DNA from 3 places in the Limnobacter sp. G6BE5S genome. Region 2 is predicted to be linked to each of the others. Evidence: predicted binding sites of a transcription regulator. Region 2 holds the regulator's gene; each other region holds the start of a gene.

Evidence for each region. The regulator sigma-54, encoded in region 2, starts transcription at its own class of promoters, with help from an activator protein. The targets are predictions, from matches to a motif close to TGGCANGNAANCTGCTTT.
Region 1: the regulator sigma-54 is predicted to act here: its motif matches at 4,741-4,758, upstream of ACVL1J_RS03150 (TorF family putative porin).
Region 3: the regulator sigma-54 is predicted to act here: its motif matches at 2,368-2,385, upstream of ACVL1J_RS04375 (CmpA/NrtA family ABC transporter substrate-binding protein).

Annotation. Positions count from the first base shown of each region.
Region 1 covers NZ_JBZFLM010000001.1:649,769-656,950, reverse strand. The annotation lists gene gshB (glutathione synthase) at 1-634, opposite strand, end outside; gene gshA (glutamate--cysteine ligase) at 631-1,920, opposite strand; gene ACVL1J_RS03160 (ammonium transporter) at 2,083-3,537, opposite strand; gene ACVL1J_RS03155 (P-II family nitrogen regulator) at 3,559-3,897, opposite strand; gene ACVL1J_RS03150 (TorF family putative porin) at 3,968-4,687, opposite strand; gene ACVL1J_RS03145 (accessory factor UbiK family protein) at 4,899-5,129, shown strand; gene ACVL1J_RS03140 (YifB family Mg chelatase-like AAA ATPase) at 5,217-6,782, shown strand; gene ACVL1J_RS03135 (MFS transporter) at 6,790-7,182, opposite strand, start outside.
Region 2 covers NZ_JBZFLM010000001.1:128,170-135,351, forward strand. The annotation lists gene lptA (lipopolysaccharide transport periplasmic protein LptA) at 1-278, shown strand, start outside; gene lptB (LPS export ABC transporter ATP-binding protein) at 275-1,030, shown strand; gene ACVL1J_RS00615 (RNA polymerase factor sigma-54) at 1,043-2,563, shown strand; gene hpf (ribosome hibernation-promoting factor, HPF/YfiA family) at 2,604-2,933, shown strand; gene ACVL1J_RS00625 (PTS sugar transporter subunit IIA) at 3,044-3,514, shown strand; gene hprK (HPr(Ser) kinase/phosphatase) at 3,519-4,502, shown strand; gene rapZ (RNase adapter RapZ) at 4,495-5,364, shown strand; gene mutY (A/G-specific adenine glycosylase) at 5,317-6,438, opposite strand; gene mutM (bifunctional DNA-formamidopyrimidine glycosylase/DNA-(apurinic or apyrimidinic site) lyase) at 6,435-7,182, opposite strand, start outside.
Region 3 covers NZ_JBZFLM010000002.1:258,620-265,801, reverse strand. The annotation lists gene ACVL1J_RS04390 (choice-of-anchor I family protein) at 1-1,562, shown strand, start outside; tRNA gene ACVL1J_RS04385 (tRNA-Ser) at 1,633-1,722, opposite strand; gene ACVL1J_RS04380 (hypothetical protein) at 1,791-2,204, shown strand; gene ACVL1J_RS04375 (CmpA/NrtA family ABC transporter substrate-binding protein) at 2,543-3,862, shown strand; gene ntrB (nitrate ABC transporter permease) at 3,859-4,695, shown strand; gene ACVL1J_RS04365 (ABC transporter ATP-binding protein) at 4,692-5,540, shown strand; gene ACVL1J_RS04360 (amidase family protein) at 5,608-7,182, opposite strand, start outside.

The sequences.
Region 1 (7,182 bases), 520 kb from region 2:
TGTCGCCATCCACAATCTCAGGAATGTAGCGCTGAATCATGGCGGTTTTTTTGCCGTAATCAGTCAGTGTTTCCAGAATAACGCCCACATTCTGGTCGCCTTTTTTAAGACGGAAAATGGAGGTGCCGCCCATGCCGTCGAGAGGTTTGGCGATGGCATCGGGGTGTTGCTCCAGAAAACTGCGAAGTTGAGCAGCGTTGCGCGACACCAGCGTGGGCACCACGAACTGCTCAAACTGGGCAATGGTGAATTTTTCATTGTGATCACGAATGGCGCGCGGGCTGTTAAACACACGTGCGCCCTCGCGCTCACCTTGTTCGAGCAGCCAGGTCGCCGTTACAAACTCGGCATCAAAAGGCGGGTCTTTGCGCATGATGATTGCATCGAGATCTTTCAAGGCCACTTCTTCGCGGCCCACTTCCGAGTACCAGGGTTTGTTGGCCCGATCAAGGCTTATCCACACCACCTGCGCCCGCACACCCGAACCACTGGCCCAATGCATGCCACCATCTTCGATCACACCCACCTTCCAGCCATGGGACTGTGCAGACTCCATCATGGCAATGGTTGAATCCTTTTTTGGATTCAGGCTGGTGAGCGGATCAATGACACACACAAAGCTTCGGCTGCTCATGCGGCCAACTCCACGCTGGCGGTGGCCTCCAGTTCTTGCGACGCAGCCAAGGCCGCCAGCCGGCCGATTACACCATAGGCATAAAAGCGGTTCATGGCCGCATCGGGGCGGTCACTGCAATCTGGGGTGTTACAGGGTGTTTCGAATGCCAGGGGCACAAAGTGCATGCCGGGCGCATTCAGGTTTTCGTCACGGCCACGGCCTGTGTGCACGCGGTAAAAACCACCCACCACATAACGGTCGATCATGTACACCACGGGTTCGGCGACCGCATCTTCGATATTCTCAAATGTGTGTACGCCTTCCTGAATGATCACATCAGACACTTGCATGCCTTCTTTGATCACCGACATTTTGTTGCGCTGCTTGCGATTCAGACCCACCACTTCAGAGGCATCTTTCACGGTCATGATTCCCATGCCGTAAGTACCCGCATCGGCTTTCACCACCACATAGGGCTGCTCATCAATGCCGTATTCCGCATATTTCAAGCGCGTTTTGGCCAATACTTCATCCACGGCTTGCGCCAAGGCTTCCTCGCCCACACGTTCCTGAAAATTAAGCTGGTTGCGGTGGGTGAAATAGGGGTTGATCAACCAAGGATCAATTTCAAGCATTTCAGAGAATGCTTCCACCACAGAATCGTAGGCCTTGAAGTGAGCACTTTTGCGGCGGGTTGCCCAGCCGGCATGAAGAGGGGGCAACAAGATTTGATCTTTGATGCCTTGAAGAATATGCGGCACGCCCGCAGACAGGTCGTTGTTCAACAGCACTGCGCAAGGCTCCAGGCCTTCTACACCAACCCGGTTGCCATTGCGCTTCAAAGGCTCCAGCACAATGTGCTGGCCATCGGGCAAATCAAAGCGCGTGGGCTCGGTGATTTCAGGCGACACAGAGCCCAACCGGATGTCCAGACCCGTTTGTTTCAGAATGGCGGCCAGGCGAGCCACATTCGTGAGATAGAAGGTGTTGCGGGTGTGGTTTTCAGGAACCAACACCATGCTGCGTGCTTCTGGGCAAATTTTTTCGATGGCACTCATGGCCGCCTGGATAGCCAATGGCATCATGTCAGGCGACAAATTATTGAACCCACCAGGAAACAGGTTGGTGTCGACCGGCGCCAGCTTGAAGCCCGCATTGCGAACGTCCACTGAACTATAGAAAGGCGGAGTGTTCTCGTTCCAGGCCATTCGGAACCACCGTTCGATTTCGGTGGTTTTGTCGAGCATGCGTTTTTCAAGATCCAGAAGCGGACCGGTTAAAGCTGTTACTAAATGTGGAACCATCAACATTTCCTGGGTAAGACACTTCGCCAAGTGTAATCCAAAACGCTGCACTGCCACATTGGGGAAGGGAAATCGGGGGTGACGCAAAAAAGGCACCCGAAGGTGCCTTTGAATCAGCCCTTTACCCCGGGCTGAAGGAATCCACCGAAGTGGAGAGTGTGCTTACTTGCTGTAGGCTGTTTCACCGTGTGAAGTGATGTCCAGACCTTCGCGCTCTGCATCTTCAGTTACACGCAGACCCACGATCAGGTCAACCAACTTGAAGGTAACTGCGGCCACGATGCCAGACCAGACGATGGTGATGATCACGCCCTTGGCTTGTACAGCCAACTGGGAAGCGATCACGAAGTCGTCACCCATGGTGCCGCCCAAGCTAGGTGCAGACAACACACCCACCATCAAGGCACCCAGGATACCGCCCACGCCGTGCACGCCGAATACGTCAAGCGCATCGTCTGCACCCATCATTTTCTTCAGACCAGTTACGCCCCACAGGCAGATTGGGCCGGCCATCAAGCCAAGGATAAGCGCGCCCATTGGGCCGATCGTGCCGCAAGCCGGTGTAATTGCAACCAAACCACCAACTGCACCAGACGCAGCGCCCAGCATGGAGGCCTTGCCTTTCAGCAGCGCTTCAGCGCCGGCCCAGCTCAATGTTGCAGCCGCAGTGGCCAGCAATGTATTGATGAAGGCCAATGTGGTACCGCCGTTGGCTTCCAGGTTTGAACCGGCGTTGAAGCCGAACCAACCCACCCACAGCATGGAGGCACCGACCATGGTCAATGTCAGGCTGTGTGGAGTCATTGCTTCTTTGCCGTAACCAACACGCTTGCCGATCATGTAGGCGCCCACCAAACCTGCCACAGCAGCGTTGATGTGAACCACAGTACCGCCGGCGAAGTCGATTGCGCCGTCTGCGAAGATGAAGCCAGCAGCGTCCCACACCATGTGTGCAATCGGGATGTAGCTGAATGTGAACCAGATTGCGCAGAACAACAGCACCGCAGAGAACTTGATGCGCTCAGCGAATGCGCCCACGATCAGGGCACAGGTAATGGCCGCGAATGTGGACTGGAATGCGATGAAGATGAACTCAGGAATCATCACACCTTCAGTGAACGTGGCCGACAAGGAATCGGGCGTTACACCGCTCAGGAAGAGCTTGCTGAAGTTACCTACAAACGGGTTGTCGCCACCGCCGAAGGTCAGGCTGTAGCCGTAAATGGCCCACAACACAACGATCAAACAGAATACCGACATGACCTGCATGAGTACAGACAACATGTTCTTGGCACGAACCAAGCCGCCGTAGAACAAGGCCAAACCTGGAATTGTCATGAAAATCACCAAAATGGTGGCAATCATCATCCAGGTAATATCGCCTTTGTCCACTGTTTGCTCAACAACAGGTGCGGCTTCTTCGGCTGGTGCAGCTTCAGCGGCCATTGGGGCTTCAGCAGCAGGTGCGGCTTCAGGGGCAACAGTTGCGTCGCCTGCGGGCATTGTAACGGCTTCGGTGGCAGGTGCCGCCGGGGTTTCTTGCGCAAACACACCGGGACTAGCAACACTGAAGCTCAGTGCCGCGGCCGCCAGCCAGACAGTCAGAAGTTTTTTCATGATTTCCTCACTTCTCTCTGGTTAAAGGGCGTCTTTACCGGTTTCGCCTGTGCGAATACGGGTAACACTCAACAAATCAAACACGAAAATTTTGCCGTCACCGATCTTGCCGGTTTTGGCTGCGCCTTCAATGGCTTCGCAAGCCTGATCAACCAGGCTGTCATCCACTGCGGCTTCAATTTTCACTTTGGGCAAAAAGTCGACAACATACTCGGCACCGCGATACAACTCGGTGTGACCTTTCTGGCGACCAAAACCTTTCACTTCGGTAACCGTAATGCCTTGTACGCCGATGGCAGACAGCGCTTCACGGACTTCATCGAGTTTGAAAGGCTTAATGACTGCTGAAATTAGCTTCATTACGCACTCCTGAATTAAGTTTGAAGAGGGTGGAAACAGCGCCCTCTTCAGAGCGCTGTCTGGATACGATTTAGAACGTTTTACCAACAGAGAAAACAAGCACGCCATCGGTGTTGTTCTTGCCTTTTGGCTTGATGTCTGTATCAACGTAGGTCAAGCCCAAGTCAAAGCCAGAGTAGGCATAGGTCAAACCAATGCTGTAGTCATCGTAATCGGCATCGCCGTTGCCAGGACCTTCAACACTTGTTGTACCGTAGTGAAGTGCCAAGCCGAGGTCGTCGGTAATTGAATAGTCGTAGTTCAGGTACGCGTATGTCGAGCCGTCCGCATCAGTAAAACCGAAATAATCTTTGGACAAGGAATAGGCACCACCCAAAGTGAAACCGTACGCGCCAACGCTACCGTATAGCTCAAGGGTATCTAAGTTGTCTGTTTTTTCAGCGCCAGTGTAGAGATACTGAAGCAGACCAACATCATAGGAAATCCCGGACGCTTCGCCAGCGTAACCAAGGTAAACATCTGTCTCCAAGCCGCCGGCATCCAGGCCGAAGAACGGCTGAAAGTCGATACTTGAATTCCAGACACCCGCGTAAAGGCCGCTTGAGTGGCCGTAATCAAAACCACCTTGCAAAGCCAGCTCACCGTCCGTCTGGGAAACACCACGGAAGCGGTAGTCAGTGACCATACTCACGTTTGCAGACATTGTGTGCTCAGACTCTTGAGCAGAGACAGTTGAAACAGCCCCGAAGGTTGACGCAGCGATTGCAGCGACCATTACTAATTTTTTCATCTCACTCTCCTAAAAATAGATGAATGCCGTAAAGTTTTTTTGGCAAGGGTCTATTAGCGAGAAGCGTGCCAGCCGTGAACTCGTCAGTAATTTCGCGATAAATCCCCCTTTTTCGGGCACAATAGCGATGCAATTTTTTGAATTTTTCACTGCGGCACCAATTTGGTGCACTCCTTTGGTGCGATGCACGACTACTCTTTTGGGGGAAACATTGGCGAACAATCCTTTCGACACCATTGCGGCCAAAGTTGGTGATTTGCTGAATGCAAAAGGCCTTCAAAACATGGAAAACCCAGTCACACAGCTGATTCGCCAGGGTTTGCAGGACATGGAATTTGTCAGCCTGGAGGATTTTGAAATCCAAAAGGAAGTGCTGAACCGGCTACGCGAAAAGGTGCATGCACTGGAAATGCGCGTGGCGGAACTCGAAAAGCGGACCTGACCCCACTGGGTGACCTCAATATGAGCACCCATTTGCCAAACGAAGCGGTGTGGGGATAATCGTCGGGGTTTGACTGCGCCCCCAACCATGCCTTTAGCCACCCTTCACAGCCTTACCTTTGTGGGCGTGCGCCCTGTTGCAGTACAAATTGAAGTCCATTTGTCGGCGGGCTTGCCTTCATTTGCACTGGTTGGTCTGCCCGACACGGAAATTCGCGAGTCCAAAGAACGGGTTCGGTCTGCACTGCTCAACAGCGGCTTCGAATTTCCCTCCCAACGCATTACCGTCAACCTGGCGCCTGCCGACCTTCCCAAAGGCAGTGCCGCATTCGACTTGGCTGTGGCGTTGGGTATTGCCAGCGCATCGGGGCAACTGGCCAAGGCCGATCTTTCCGACTGGCTGTTCGCCGGAGAGTTGTCGCTATCAGGCGCACTCACCGGCATGCGCAGCCCGTTTGCACTGGCGGTGGCAGCGCGAAAAGAAGCGCAATTGCGCCAACGCCCCTTGAAATTAATGATGCCCAAAGCACAGGCTAGTCTTGCTGCAACAGTGCCTGACATTGCAGTGTTTGGTGCAAGCACTTTGTTTGAGGCAGCTGCGCATCTGGTTGGGCATGGCAATCCGCTTGAGCAACAACACGGCAGTGTACAAAGCAGTCAAAGTCAGCCGTATCTTCCTGACATGGACGAGGTCATTGGGCATCAAACGGCAAAACATGCGCTACTGACCGCCACCGCGGGTCAGCACCACATTCGCTTGGTGGGGCCTCCCGGAAGTGGAAAATCCATGCTGGCACAGCGTGTTGGTGGGCTGATGCCGCCCTTGCCTTTCGAGGACTCGCTTGAAATTTCCGCCATTCGAAGCTTGAAAGGCGAAAGCGATTTACTCAGCCCGCAGCGCCCTTTCCGCAACCCGCACCCCAGCAGCTCAATGGCAGCCCTGATTGGCGGGGGAAACCCGCCCTCTCCGGGAGAAATTACCCTGGCGCACCAGGGCATTTTATTCACAGATGAAGTGCTGGAATTTGATCGCCGTTGCCTGGAGTCGTTGCGTGAGCCCCTGGAAACAGGGCGGGTCAATATTTCCAGATCGGGCCACCAAGCCAGTTTCCCGGCCAGGTTTCTGTGGGTGTGTGCACACAACCCCTGCCCATGCGGCTGGTTGGGTCACCCGGCCAGAGAATGCCGCTGCACCCCAGACCAGGTTCGGAAATATCAAAACAAGCTTTCTGGCCCCTTGGCCGATCGGCTTGATATTTCAGTGGAGGTGCAGGCCATTGACCACGGTACACTGCTGCACGCAGAAGTAGAGCACAACGAACAGGCTGGCAGTGCACGGCTGCGTGCCCAGGTTGAAAAGGCCCGTGCCATTCAACTTCAACGCCAAGGTTGCTTGAATGGTGAAATGAGTGCCGGGCAAATCAGCAAGCATTGCAAACCGGCCAACAGCGCAGAAAAACTATTGCTGGCCTATGCCCAGAAAAACCACCTTTCTGCACGGGCGTTGCACCGAATTTGCCGAGTGGCCAGAACGCTTGCGGACCTGGACGAGGTCAGTCAAATCGATAAAAAACACATTGCCACAGCCATTCAGTACCGCAGGGCGCTAGCTGGCGAGTCAAGCAGCCAGTCGCCAGTGACCCATACACCGTAAGCCATGCTCAACCCCCGCGTTGTTGCTCTGCTCCGAATGGGATCAGATGACTGACCTTGCGGCCGGGTCGCGCATACCAAACCCAGCTGCACAACTGCATGACCCACAAAATGGCCAGGGAAATCCGCATGGCATCGGTGCTGCTGAGCCCCAATGCCGCAAATGAATCAATACCAATACCAATGCCCCATTGAATGCTGAAAGCACCAATGAAGATCAACAAATTCAACGCTGTGCTGGAGCGACCGGTGAGTTTTTTTGGAAATGGCTTGTTACAAGTTGCGTAGGTCATGATGCCTGACGAAATCAGGAATGCATGAATCAGCCAACCCCACAGGCCCGATTGTGCCCCCTGCACAATTTGAACCGCAAAGATCACCAGCGACAACCCCATGCCAAT
Region 2 (7,182 bases):
TCTTGCTGATCAACGGCACTGGCAACACGATTGAATTTGACGGCGACAAATCGATTGTTACGCTGACCGGCGCAGCCAGCATTCAGAAAAGCACCAATGGTCAGCTGACTGAATCAATTTCCGGCACCAAAATTACTTATGAACAGAACACCGAATTTTTGAATGTGGTGGGCTCGCCCAACAGCAGCGGATCCTCTCGCGTGCAGGCAGTCATCAAGCCGAAAACCCAAGCGCCTGCACCAGCGCCCGAACCAGCGCCAAAAGGGGGCAGCAAGTGAGTAACACCCCCGCTCAAACCTTGACTGGTCAGGGCCGACTTCAGGCACTCAGCCTGCGCAAGGCCTACCGCAGCAAGCGTGTAATTGAAGATGTCTCACTGCATGTGGACACCGGTGAAGTGGTTGGCTTGCTGGGCCCCAATGGTGCTGGCAAAACCACCTGCTTTTACATGATCGTGGGCCTGGTCAGCGCCGACGAAGGCAATATCTGCCTCGAAGGCCGTGACATCACGCTTCAACCCATTCATGAACGTGCGCGTGCGGGCCTGTCCTATCTTCCCCAAGAGGCTTCCGTATTTCGCAAGTTGACGGTGGAAGAAAACATTCGCGCTGTACTGGAAATTAATCCGCCCAAAGACAAAACGGTGGACCAAGCGGTTGAAGACTTGCTCAACGACCTGCAAATTTCACACATTCGCACCTCGCTGGCCGCCTCACTTTCAGGTGGCGAACGCCGCCGCCTGGAAATTGCGCGCGCATTGGGCAGCCAACCCCGCTTTATTTTGCTGGATGAGCCTTTCGCAGGCGTAGACCCAATCGCCGTACTGGAAATTCAACGCATTGTGGCCTTTCTGAAATCGAAAGGAATTGGCGTGTTGATCACCGACCACAACGTGCGCGAAACGCTGGGCATTTGCGATCGTGCTTACATTATCAGTGCAGGTCGAGTATTGGCCTCGGGTAGTCCGGAACAAATTGTGAAGAACGACGATGTACGCCGCGTGTATCTCGGCGAACACTTCCGGATGTAAAGCTGAGCCCCCATGAAACAATCCCTTCAGCTTAAAGTTTCCCAAAATCTCACGCTCACGCCGCAGCTTCAGCAATCCATTCGATTGCTGCAACTGTCCACACTCGAACTGCAGCAGGAAATTCAACAGGCACTGGCCGAAAACCCGCTACTCGAGCTGGCCGATGAAGAGGCTGTTGAAGGCGAACGTACACTCAGCCTGGACAGCAGCAATGGCGAATTGCACGAGCCACAGGGCGACAGCTTCGAAGCCGAACCGGACCCACGCAAAGCCAGTGAGCCCGTCAGCGATCAACAAGCTGAACAAGACAACCAAAGCGAAGAAATTGTTCAACGCGAGACCATCGACTCCATTCAGGACAACTGGGAAGGTGACTGGCGCGACAACAGCGGCGCAGGTGCCGATGGCGACGAAGAAAAACCCGGCCTTCAACTGGCTGCGCCCGACAGCAGCCTGCACCAACACCTCATCGACCAGCTGCGCATGACGCAGGCCAGCGAACGCGACAAAAACCTGGTGCTGTGGCTGATCGACTACCTTAGCGACGATGGCTACCTGACCGTTGAACTTGAAGACCTGTGGGAAACCTTGCAGGACGAACCCGACCTGGAGTTTGAAGAACTGAGCGCGGCACTGCGCCTGCTGCAAAGCTTCGACCCACCCGGCGTGGGCGCACGCAATGCGGCAGAGTGCCTGTTGCTGCAACTGGCCCAGCGCCGGGACATTACTTGCCAAACAAACCTGTACGGCAACTGCCAACACATTATCCGCGACCATTTGAGTTTGCTCGCCCAGCGTGACTTCACCAAACTGAAGAAAGCCCTGAATGTCGACGAAGACACTTTAAAGATCTGCCATCAAATAATCCGCTCGCTAGAACCTTTTCCCGGCGCGCGCTTTCGGCGCATTGACGACGATCATGTGGTGCCCGATGTCATTGTTAAAAAACTCAGTGGACAATGGCATGTGCAGCTCAACCCCGATGTAATGCCCAAAATTCGAATCAATGAAATGTACGCCTCGATCCTGAGGTCTCACCGTGGTCAAAGCGCACAACTCAGCGCGCAACTTCAAGAGGCCCGGTGGCTCTTAAAAAACGTTCAACAGCGATTTGACACTATTTTACGGGTGAGCCAAGCGATCGTAGAACGACAAATCGGCTACTTCAATCATGGCGAAATCGCAATGCAACCCTTGGTTCTGCGGGAAATTGCTGATTTACTGGGACTGCATGAATCGACCGTGTCAAGGGTTACCACGCAAAAATATATGTTGACGCCCTATGGGTTGGTTGAGCTAAAGTATTTCTTCGGAAGTCATGTTTCCACCGATTCAGGTGGGCAAGCTTCCAGCACGGCCATCCGTGCACTCATCAAGCAACTGATTTCTGCGGAGGACGCCAAGCAGCCGATATCTGACAGCCAAATCGCCGACCTACTCGGTCAACAGGGCATCGTGGTCGCAAGACGCACGGTCGCTAAATACCGGGAATCACTGAAAATACCCCCGGTGAACATGCGTAAGTCGCTTTAAAGTTAAAGCTTCCCCCCGCAGCAACGAAAGGAGATACCTTATGAACTTGAACATCAATGGTCATCATCTGGAAGTTACCCCAGCTATTCGAAATTATGTAATTGAAAAACTGGACCGGGTGAAAAGGCATTTTGATCACGTCATTGATGCATCGGTGACCATCTCGGTGGTCAAGCTGGTTCAAAGGGCAGATGTTACGCTGCACGTTCGCGGCAAAGACATACACGCTGAATCAAGTCATGAAAACCTCTACGCAGCCATTGATGCGCTGGCCGACAAACTCGATCGCCAGGTATTGCGGCACAAAGACAAACTTACCAATCACAATCACACGCCCATAAAACACCAAGTGGTAGAAGAAGCTGAATAAACCACTGTAATTTCAGGGAAATTCAAAAGGCGGACTTCAATCCGCCTTTTGTGTTTTTATGGCGTATAATCGGCCCCACGATTAGAAGCGGGTCTCAGGAATCAACAGCGATGAACTTGATCGCAAATCTACTTCCACCATCCAACATATTGTTGGACACACAGGTCACCAGCAAAAAGCGCGTGTTTGAACAGGCCGGACTGGTCTTTGAAAACAACCAGGGCATTGCACGGTCCAAGGTGTTCGACAGTCTTTTTGCGCGTGAGCGTTTGGGCTCCACTGGCCTTGGCCAGCAGGTGGCGGTGCCGCATGGCCGCATCAAAGGCCTGCGCGAACCCATCGCCAGCCTTGTGCGTGTGCAAGATCCCATTCCGTTTGATGCCCCTGACGGCCAACCCGTCAAGCTACTCATGTTTTTGCTGGTGCCTGAAAGCGCAAACCAGCATCATCTGGATATACTGTCAGAACTGGCTCAAATGCTGTCTGACAAGGATTTCCGTGAGAAACTCATGACAGAATCCGATCCTGGTGCCACTCACCAATTGATCGCCAACTGGGAGCCTTACCAACCAGCGAGTTAAGCCTGTGAAGCAACTGAAAGAACTGATCGAAGCCAACCGCAACAAACTCAAACTCGACTGGCTTGCCGGTTTAAACGGTGGTGATCGTCACCTTGATCTTCAGTGCTTCGCATCCTCCGATCTCGTAGGTCACCTCAACACCATTCACCCTGGCCGTATCCAGGTTTTTGGTCGCCAGGAAATCGAATACTTCGCCCGCATCAGCGATGCTCGCAAAAAACATCAAATTGATAAACTGATCGAAGGCGACCCTCCCGCCATCATCGTCGCCGAATCTTTTCAGCCACACGCATTGCTCAAAGCGGCTTGCGACGAATCCAACATCCCGTTGCTGGCCACACCGCTGTCTGCCGCAGAAATTATCGACTTTCTGCGCGTATACATCAACAAATGGCTGGCCCCCACCACCATGATGCACGGCGTGTTCATGGACGTGCTCGGCATGGGCGTGCTCATTTGTGGTGAATCGGGATTGGGCAAAAGCGAACTCGGTCTTGAATTGATTTCTCGCGGCCATGGCTTGGTGGCCGACGACGTGGTGGAATTCTCGCGCGTGGCCCCCAACCTTATTGAAGGCCGTTGCCCCGAATTGATCCGCAACTTGATGGAAGTGCGTGGGGTTGGGCTGCTCGACATCAAGGCAATTTTTGGTGAAACGGCAGTGCGCCGTAAAATGCGGCTCAAGCTGATTGTGCATTTGGTGCGCAAAGCGTCTTTGGAATTGCATCAGGAACGACTGGTCACCGAACCGCAATTCCAGGAAGTGCTTGGACTCCCCATTCGCAAAGCCATCTTGCCCGTGGCCGCGGGCCGAAACCTTGCAGTTTTGCTGGAAGCTGCGGTGCGCAACACCATTTTGCAAATGCGGGGCATTAATACGCTCGACGAGTTCATGGTGCGGCAACAAAAAGCCATGCTCAGTGAACTCGGTGGCATTGACCACCTTCAAGTCGACCCCGACACTGAAACGGACATGGGCCATGACTGACATGAAAGTTGTATTGGTCACCGGCTTGTCCGGCTCTGGCAAATCAGTCGCAATTCGCGCGCTGGAAGATTCGCACTTTTACTGCGTCGACAACCTGCCCCCTTCTTTCATACCGCAGGTCATTCAACGTTTGTCCTCCGAAGGCATTAGTCAAATTGCCATTGCAGCCGATGCCCGCACCGGGCGCGACATCATCGATGTGCCCCAGATTGTTCACACCCTGAAAACCGCCGGCACCGATGTGCGTATTCTGTTTCTGGATGCCGACGACGAAACACTGATTACCCGTTATTCGGAAAGCCGCAGGCGCCACCCCATGAGCACACGCCTGGGCGAACAAGCCACCGTGCAAGAATGCGTGGACGCGGAAAGAGAAGCACTTGAGCCGCTGCGAAACATTGCCAGCTGCATTGACACCTCCGCCTTGCAACCCAATGTGCTGCGTCGCTGGGTACTGGAAACAGTGGAAGAAGAATCGGCCAGACTCACTTTGGTGTTTGAAACTTTTGGCTTTAAAAAAGGCCTGCCCAGCGATGCCGACCTGGTGTTTGATGTCCGTTGCCTGAGCAACCCCTACTACGACAAAAACCTTCGCCCGCTGACAGGCAAAGACGTGGAAGTGCAACGCTACATTCAAACCGACACGCGCAGTGAAGCCCTCATCAACGACATCGAAACCTATTTGCGAAAGTGGTTGCCCTCGTACCTGAATGAGCAGCGTAGCTATGTGACTGTGGCCATTGGCTGCACCGGCGGGCAACACCGCTCGGTGTATGTGGCCGAAACGCTGGCCAAGCGGTTTACCAATACCCCTTTATCCGAGATCGAGAGTGTTTTGTTGCGACACCGGAGCCTGGGCTAACACCTTCACTTGATCCAACAGTTTGTGCACAATTTTGGGCACAGGCTTGTCAGTGACAGCATGGCATTGCGCCCAAACACCAGGCACCTTCACATGCACCACCTTGAAATGCATTTTGCGATGCGTTAATTCGTGCACCAGCCAAGGCTGGTTCGCAAGCTGGGTTAACTGTGTGTAAATGTCGGCCTTGAACACTTTCAGACCGTAATCGTCAAGCCATGGCTGAACACACGCATTCAATTCAGGCCACTCCGGCTGACTGCTGCATGCCGCAACCGGCGTTGTCCACAAGCCTTGCCACACACCCTTTGCTGTTTGCAGCTCCAGCCACACAGCGCCGCGTTCGTCTTCCACAATCAAACCCAGAAAATACAATTCAGGCCGGGGCTTTTTGGGCTTCGGTGTGGGCAGCAAACCCACCATGCCTTTGCGCAAGGCCACGCAGCTTTGTATCAATGGGCATGCTGAACAAGCCGGGTTACGTGGCACACAGCAAGTGGCCCCAAGGTCCATCAAGGCCTGGTTGTAAACGCCAGCTTGCTGGGCTGGCACATTGTCGCTGGCAATTGCCCACAAGTTTTTTTTAATCGAACTTTGTTCCGGGTAACCCTCGACACCGTAGTACCTGCAAAACACACGCTTCACATTGCCATCAAGAATAGGGGCGGGTACTTCATAGGCCAGGGAGGCAATTGCACCTGCCGTAGACTGGCCAATGCCGGGCAAACTTTCAAGCTCGGCCACAGTGCGCGGAAACTGCCCGCCAAACCGGGCCACCACCTGCTTTGCGCACGCATGCAAATTACGGGCACGCGTGTAATAACCCAAACCCGCCCACAACTGCATCACCGCTTGCTCGGGTGCTGCCGCCAAATCTGCAACCGTGGGGTAAGCCTGCAAAAAACGCGCGTAGTAAGCCAATACCGTGGTCACCTGGGTTTGCTGCAACATCACCTCGCTAAGCCACACCTTGTAGGCATCGCCCGTGTGCTGCCACGGCAAGGTTTGTCGACCATGCTGCTTTTGCCAACGCACCAGCACCCCGGCAAAAACCTCTCCTTTCAAAGGAATCATTTCTGGCACCCTGCGCAATAAAAGGTGCTGCGCTGGTTCATCACACGGCGTTTCACCGTAGCCCCACAGCGCTTACAAAGCTGCCCCTCGCGGCCATACACATCACAATGCAACTGAAAATGCCCCAACTCACCATCAATGGCCTGAAAGTTACGCAAAGTTGAACCGCCGCGCTCAATGGCCTCCGCCAGTACAGCGACCACTGCCGCATGCAAGGCCGAAACTTCAGCCCGACTCAAACGGCCTGCTGCCTTACCCGGTCGAATTGCACTGCGAAACAAGGCCTCGCAAGCGTAAATATTGCCCACACCCACCACCGCCAGGCCGCTGAGCAACAAGGCTTTGATCGACACCTTTTTGCCCCGCGTCGCCTTGAAAAATAACTCGGGCGTGAAAAGATCGCTAAAAGGCTCGGGACCTAACTTCGAAAAACGAACAAAAGCATGCTCCCAACCGGGTGCCTTGCTCACATACTCCACACTGCCGAACCGGCGCGGGTCGTTGTATCGAAGGACCTTTTCACCGAAATTCCATTCAATGTGGTCGTGCTTTTCCCAAGGGGTTTGAGCACTGACAATTTTCATGGACCCCGACATGCCCAAATGCACCACCAGCACCTGCTCACCAAAATCCATCAGCATGTATTTCGATCGGCGCTCAACACTTCGCAATATGTGCTTCACACAACTTTGCACCTCCTCAGGCACAGGCCAGCGCAAGCGCGGTTGCCGCACGGTACAAGCA
Region 3 (7,182 bases), on a different contig from region 2:
ATGTACTTGCAGGCTCGGTAGTCAACAGCGTCGCAGTCGCGAATGGAATTGTGGCTGTGGCCATTGAAGCACCGATCAAAACCAATCTGGGTCGCATGGCTTTGTATCGCGCCAGTGATTTGACGTTGCTAAGCGCACGCACTGTGGGTGCGCAACCCGACATGATCACCTTCACACCCGACGGTAATACGGTACTCACGGCCAACGAGGGCGAACCCAGTGACGACTACCAAATTGACCCGGAAGGCAGTATCAGCGTAATTGACGTGCGTGACCCACGTGCCCCGATCGTGCGAACCGCCAGCTTTAGCGCATTCACAGGGCAAGAGGCCAGTTTGCGTGCCCAAGGCATTCGAATCTATGGGCCTGGAGCTTCGGCCTCACAAGATTTCGAACCTGAATACATCACTGTATCCGCTGACGGCACCACGGCATTCGTGACCCTTCAAGAAAACAATGCAATTGCAAAAATCGACATTGCGACAGCAACCGTGACTAACGTATTCCCTTTGGGCGAAAAAGATCACGGTGCCGTTGGAAATGAATTTGATGCCTCTGACTCCGATGGTGACACGATCAACATTCGCAACTGGGCAGGTGTGATTGGCTTGTACCTACCCGATGCCATGGCCTCTTACACGGCTGCAGACGGCAATACCTATTTGATAACAGCCAACGAAGGCGATGCGCGCACCTGGGGTGAGGACAACCCAGCTTACTTCGCCGGTGATGCAAGCAAAGGCTTTGTTGAAGAATTCCGGGTGAAACACCTGGTGAACCGAAATGGTTGGGCTGGTCGATTGAATGACGACTTGCCAGCTCAACTCGACGACTTGGCCAATGGCGGCTTGCTTAACCCAACGGTGTTTGGATACTGTGGTGCCGTAGCAGGAAACCCGAACGGCTGCCGAGCAGATGATCAACTCGGTCGCTTGAACGTCACGTGGACCATGGGCTATCGCACTGATGCCAATGGCGCGCCTATTCTATTTAACAGCACGGGTGTAGAAGACCCTGCAGGCGATCGCCTGATGTACGACAAACTGTATTCATTCGGTGCGCGTTCATTCTCGATTTTCAATGAAGAAGGTGTACTCGTATTCGACTCAGGCTCTGAAATTGAACGCTTCCTGGCCAGCGATGATTGCAAGGTAGGCAGCACCCGTAATCTGAATTGCAAAGATTTTTTCAATTCAGGCCATGACGAAGGCAACGCACTGGACAGCCGAAGCGACGCCAAAGGCCCTGAGCCCGAAGGTGTAGCTGTAGGCAAGATCGGCGACAAGACTTTTGCGTTCATTGGTCTTGAACGCATCGGCGGAATTCTGGTTTATGACGTAACCGATCCTTCGGCACCCGTGCGCGTGGACTATTACAACACCCGCGACGACTGGACCAACGATCCCGCAGACCCCGCGGTGCTGCCAACAGTGGGCGACCTGGGACCAGAGGGATTGGTATTCATTCCAGCCAAGGATTCCCCAACAGGTGAACCCTTGTTGGTGGTTGGCAATGAAGTGAGTGGTAGCACTGCGGTGATGAGGGTAAATTTGAGCTTCTAAGCTTCTCACCCAACGCCACTCCTGCGTGCCGAGAGTCAACAAAAAGCCCCTTACGGGGCTTTTTGTTTTTTGGCGGAGAAGGAGGGATTCGAACCCTCGAAGAGGTTGCCCCCTTACCTGATTTCGAGTCAGGCCGATTCAGCCGCTCTCGCACTTCTCCATGGGGCGCAAGTATATAGTATTCGGGTAGTATCCAAAAACACTCAAAACAACAAACGGAGACAACTTTTGAACAAAACTACAAATAGCCGGTTCATTTTTCTGGGCTTTATTGCCGCTGGCTTTACCAATATATTTGGCATGCTTGCGGCCAGCGAGTTTTTCAGTAATTCGGCTTTTCATGAATTATCACCCGAAGTTTTTTCCCCATTCGGCACTTTCATGGTCATGGTTTGGGGTCTGGCTTATTTGGCGGTTGCCAAACAGGCTCACCAACTGCCGGCAATCTGTTTCGTATTTGCTTTCGAGAAAGCCATTTATGTGTACACCTGGGTAATCTGGATCAGCAGCAAATCCGACATGCTGCCAATCATTCAGGAAAAAACTCCCCTGCTTGCCTTGTTTTATTCCGGCTACGGCATCATCGATTTGGCTTATGGGCTCTTTTTCGCGTGGGTCGGAATTCGCGCACTTCAAAAATAAGCACTGAAACGCGTACATCAATCCGGTGCATGCACCAATTCCATCAAATCTGGCGCACTGATTTATTTGGTGCGCCGCACCAAACTCGCTCTGTGCACCAAAAATAGTGTTCTTTTCAGCACTGTTTTAACTCAATTTCACAACTGTGCACTTCTTTTTTGCATGGCACACAAACTGCTAAGTGTGCTGTAAGACCTATGCCAACGAAGGATAGGGTCAGATGCTTTCAGGCAATGCAATAAAGAAGTACTGGACAACGGCGTCCATCCCAAACTTGCTGGGCAGGTGTGGCGATGTGCGCCGTTTTTTCTTGAGTTGATTTTTCAAGGACGCACACGATGAGCAATAAACCAACTGACAAAAAACCCGAACTGTCGGAAACACGCCGCACTTTTATCAAGCAGTCGGCCGCAGTGTGGGGATCGACCATGCTGGCGGGTTTTGGCGCACCCTCCATCGTGATGGCCCAATCAACAAAACTGGAAACGACCAAAGCAAAACTGGGCTTCATCGCTTTAACCGATGCGGCCCCCTTGTTTGTCGGTATTGAAAAAGGCTTCTTCAAAAAGCATGGCATGCCCGATGTCGAAGTGCTCAAACAATCATCCTGGGGCACCACACGGGACAACCTTGTACTTGGCTCTGCGAACGGCGGCATCGACGGTGCGCACATCTTGACCCCCATGCCTTACCTGATCAGTACGGGCGCCATGACCGCCAACAACATTCCCACTCCCATGTACATTCTTGCCCGCCTGAACCTGGGCGGACAGTGCATTTCAGTTGGCGAGGAGTACAAAGCCTTGAAAGTAGGCACTGACACCCGCGAATTCAAAAAAGCCCTGATGGCCAAAAAAGGCGGCGGCAAAGCAGTGAGCGCTGCGATGACCTTCCCTGGTGGAACGCACGATTTGTGGATTCGTTACTGGATGGCCGCAGGTGGTATTGACCCCAACAACGATCTATCGACCATCGTGGTGCCGCCCGCACAAATGGTGGCCAACATGAAGGTGGGCAGCATGGACACTTTCTGCGTGTGCGAGCCTTGGAACAAACAACTGATTACACAAAAAATTGGATACACCGCACTAACTACAAGTGAGTTGTGGCAAAACCACCCAGAGAAAGCCCTGGGCATGCGCAAAGACTGGGTGGATGCCAACCCCAATTCTGCCAAAGCACTGGTGATGGCAGTGATGGAAGCACAAATGTTCTGCGAAGACCCAGCCAATCGCGAGGAAGTGGCACGAATCTGTTCACAGCGCAGGTGGATCAATGCGCCAATGGGCGACATTGTCGACCGCATGAAGGGCGATTTCGACTACGGCACAGGGCGCGTGGTCACCAACAGCCCACAACAAATGCGCTACTGGAAAGACCAGGCTTCCTACCCGTTCCAAAGCCACGACCTTTGGTTCATTACAGAAAACCAGCGCTGGGGTTACCTGCCCACAAAACTCGACACAGGCAGCTTGATCAAGCAGGTGAACCGCGAAGACATCTGGCGCGAAGCCGCTGCCACTTTGAAAATCGACAAGTCGGCCATTCCTGCCAGCACATCACGCGGTGTGGAAAAAATGTTCGATGGCAAAGTGTTCGACCCAAAGAACCCGAAAGCCTATCTCGACAGCTTGACCATTAAGGCGATGAAATCATGATGACCACTGACTCTCTCGAACGCTTGCAAACCACTCCAAAGGCGAAAAGCAAGCTATTCAAAGAAAGCCTGGGCAAACTGGTGCCGCCCATCGTGATCATGAGTATTCTGCTTTTGATCTGGGAAATACTGTGCAGCACCGAAGGTGCCCGCCTGCCCGCACCCAGCAAGGTGATCACTGACACGTGGGAATTGATCATCAACCCGCTTTACGACAACGGCGGCAACGACGTGGGCATGGGCTGGCAAATACTGGCCAGCCTTGAACGCGTGGCCATCGGTTACAGCCTTGCGGTGGTGGTGGGTGTTGCCTTGGGTGTACTGGTGGGTCAGTCCACCTGGGCGCTGCGTGGTTTGGACCCACTTTTTCAAGTGCTTCGTACCGTGCCACCACTGGCCTGGTTGCCTTTGTCACTGGCTGGCTTTCAGGATGGAAACCCATCTGCAATTTTCGTGATTTTCATCACAGCCATTTGGCCCATCATCATCAACACTTCTGTCGGTATTCGCAATATTCCCGAAGACTACCGAAACGTGTCGCGAGTCATTCAACACAACGGCGTGGAGTACTTCTGGAAAATTATGTTGCCCGCTGCTGCACCTTATATTTTTTCGGGTTTACGTATCGGAGTAGGCCTTAGCTGGCTGGCCATTGTGGCGGCTGAAATGTTGATTGGTGGCGTGGGCATTGGCTTTTTCATCTGGGATGCCTGGAACAGCTCGCTAATCAGCGACATTGTATTGGCACTGGTCTACGTGGGCATTGTCGGCTTTATTCTGGATCGATGCATAGCGTGGGTTGGCAACAAAATTACTCGCGGAGTAACAAAATGAGCGATCGTTTCTTAAGTATTTCTCAAGTTCAAATGCAATTCGAACGCAATGGCATGGTGAACCCGGTGCTGAAAGACATCAACCTGGAAGTGCGCCGTGGCGAATACATTTCGCTGATTGGTCACTCGGGTTGTGGCAAATCCACAGTGCTCAACATCATTGCTGGTTTGCTGACCGCAAGCGAAGGTGTGGTGATAGTTGACAACAAGGAAGTGAATTCGCCCGGTCCTGACCGCGCACTTGTGTTTCAAAACCATTCTCTGCTGCCTTGGCTAACCGTGTACCAGAACGTAGAGCTTGCTGTTGAGAAAATTTTCAGTGGCAAAAAAACCCGCAAAGAACAACGCGAATGGATCTTGCACAACCTTGACATGGTGAACATGAGCCACGCACTAGATCGCCTGCCCTCCGAAATTTCAGGCGGCATGAAACAGCGTGTGGGTATTGCACGGGCCCTGGCCATGGAACCCAAGGTGTTGTTGCTGGATGAACCTTTCGGTGCACTGGATGCGTTGACGCGCGCCCACCTTCAGGATGAAGTCATGCGTATTCAAAGTGAATTGAAAAATACGGTGGTCATGATTACGCACGACGTGGACGAAGCCGTGTTGTTGTCCGATCGCATTGTCATGATGACCAACGGACCATCTGCCACCATTGGGCAAATTCTCGATATCGAGCTGCCCCGCCCCCGCGACCGCCTTGCACTGGCCGACGACCCTACCTACAACCACTATCGCCATGAAGTGCTGAGCTTCCTGCACGAGAAACAACGCAAGGTTGAAAGCATTGGAAAAATGCGTGACCACAAAAAATCAGCTGAGAAGCAGGCTGCCTCTGCTTGAAAGCCTGCTACAAAAAACCGCCGTGGCCTTTAAGGTCACGGCGGTTTTTTATTTTCCAGCAAAAATATTACAGCCCTGTCAAATCCCTTAAAGCCTGTATATACGTTTCAACCGGCAAATCTTCTGGCGACTCAAACTGCGCCTTCATCAGTGCCATTTGTGCCCGACTATTGAATTCACCAATACTTTGATTGGCATACACAGGCGACGATGCAATATTTGGTGGTCTGCGGTGCAATGTGGCCTGTTCGAAATCAAAGGCAATGCCAAGTCCCTTGCCTTCATCAAACCTTCTGACAAAAATCTCCATACCCCTTGGTGTTCCCGCCTGCGAATCGAAACCAACCGGCACCACGATCGAACCCATTTGTGTAGTTGAACCAAAGTCACAGGTTCGTCCACCGCTGGGGCCTGGCGATAGCACCAATGCGTCAAGTACCACCTGAGCTGGCCTGCCCTCGGAATCCAATACCATTGCCTGCTTCTCACCCAATGCATCCAATTCGCCATTCATCACCTTAGTCACATAATCGCGTTCAGCAACAATGGCATTCAGTTGAGCCTCGGTAGGTTTGGCGCCGGGGTCTCCACTGGCACTCACCGCGACCAAGCCCGCAGTTCGCGGCCCAACTCGAAGTGTTTCAAGAATGCCCTCTGTTGCAGCACAGCTTGGCAACACATCGGCATTGGTCGCAAAGAATGCGCTACTCAGACACTTGCGTGGACTTTTACCACCATCACGAACAAACTCGAAAAAATATCGGTTCGTATCATAGTGAGTTGAACCACCACCCCGGTTGACAAAGCTTGGCAGAAACACATCGTAAACCTCTGCTCCCATTGATTCCATTTTTGCAACAGCGGTATCAATTAACGCTCCCTGCTCACCTGTACCTGCGGGTGTGCTGTTCCCGCCCAGGCTACGTAACACACCAATTTTTTTACCTTTTACGCCGTACACATCACGGTCTAGAAAACGCAAATAGGTGTCTGGGCGGGCTTCAGCCGGAAACAAGGTTGTATCCGGGTCGTCTACCGGATCTATGCTGGCCATGGCAGTCAGCATCAATGCTGAATCACGTACTGAACGAGTCATTGGACCACCCGTGTCCCTGATGTGAGACAAAGGAAAAATACCTTTGCGCGACACCACACCAATACTCGGACGAATTCCAACCAGCCCACTCACAGACGAAGGATGTCTAATCGATTGGCATGTGTCACTGCCCGTGCCACCAATGGCAAAATTAGAGGCCAGCGCAGCGCCAGACCCGGAAGAAGAGCCTGCGGAACTTTCTTGCGTATTGTAAGGATTGGTTACCAACACGGTACGACCCGAAAATCCAGTCGTGAAATATGCAAATTCATCTTGATGTGCCTTACCTAGAATTAAGGCACCTGCCTTACGCAAACCGTCTACAGAAGGGGCATCAACACCGGCCTGGTGACCCAGCATTGAAAAAGAGGCGGAAGTAGAAGGAAAATCAACTGTGTCGTAATTGTCTTTCAGCAACACGGGCATGCAATGCAAATAGCGATCCCCGATCCCACCATCCTCGATATATTTCTGATCAAGCGCTTTTGCTATATCCAGCGCGTTGGGGTTAATCGACAACACCGCACTAATTGGTAATCCGCCATT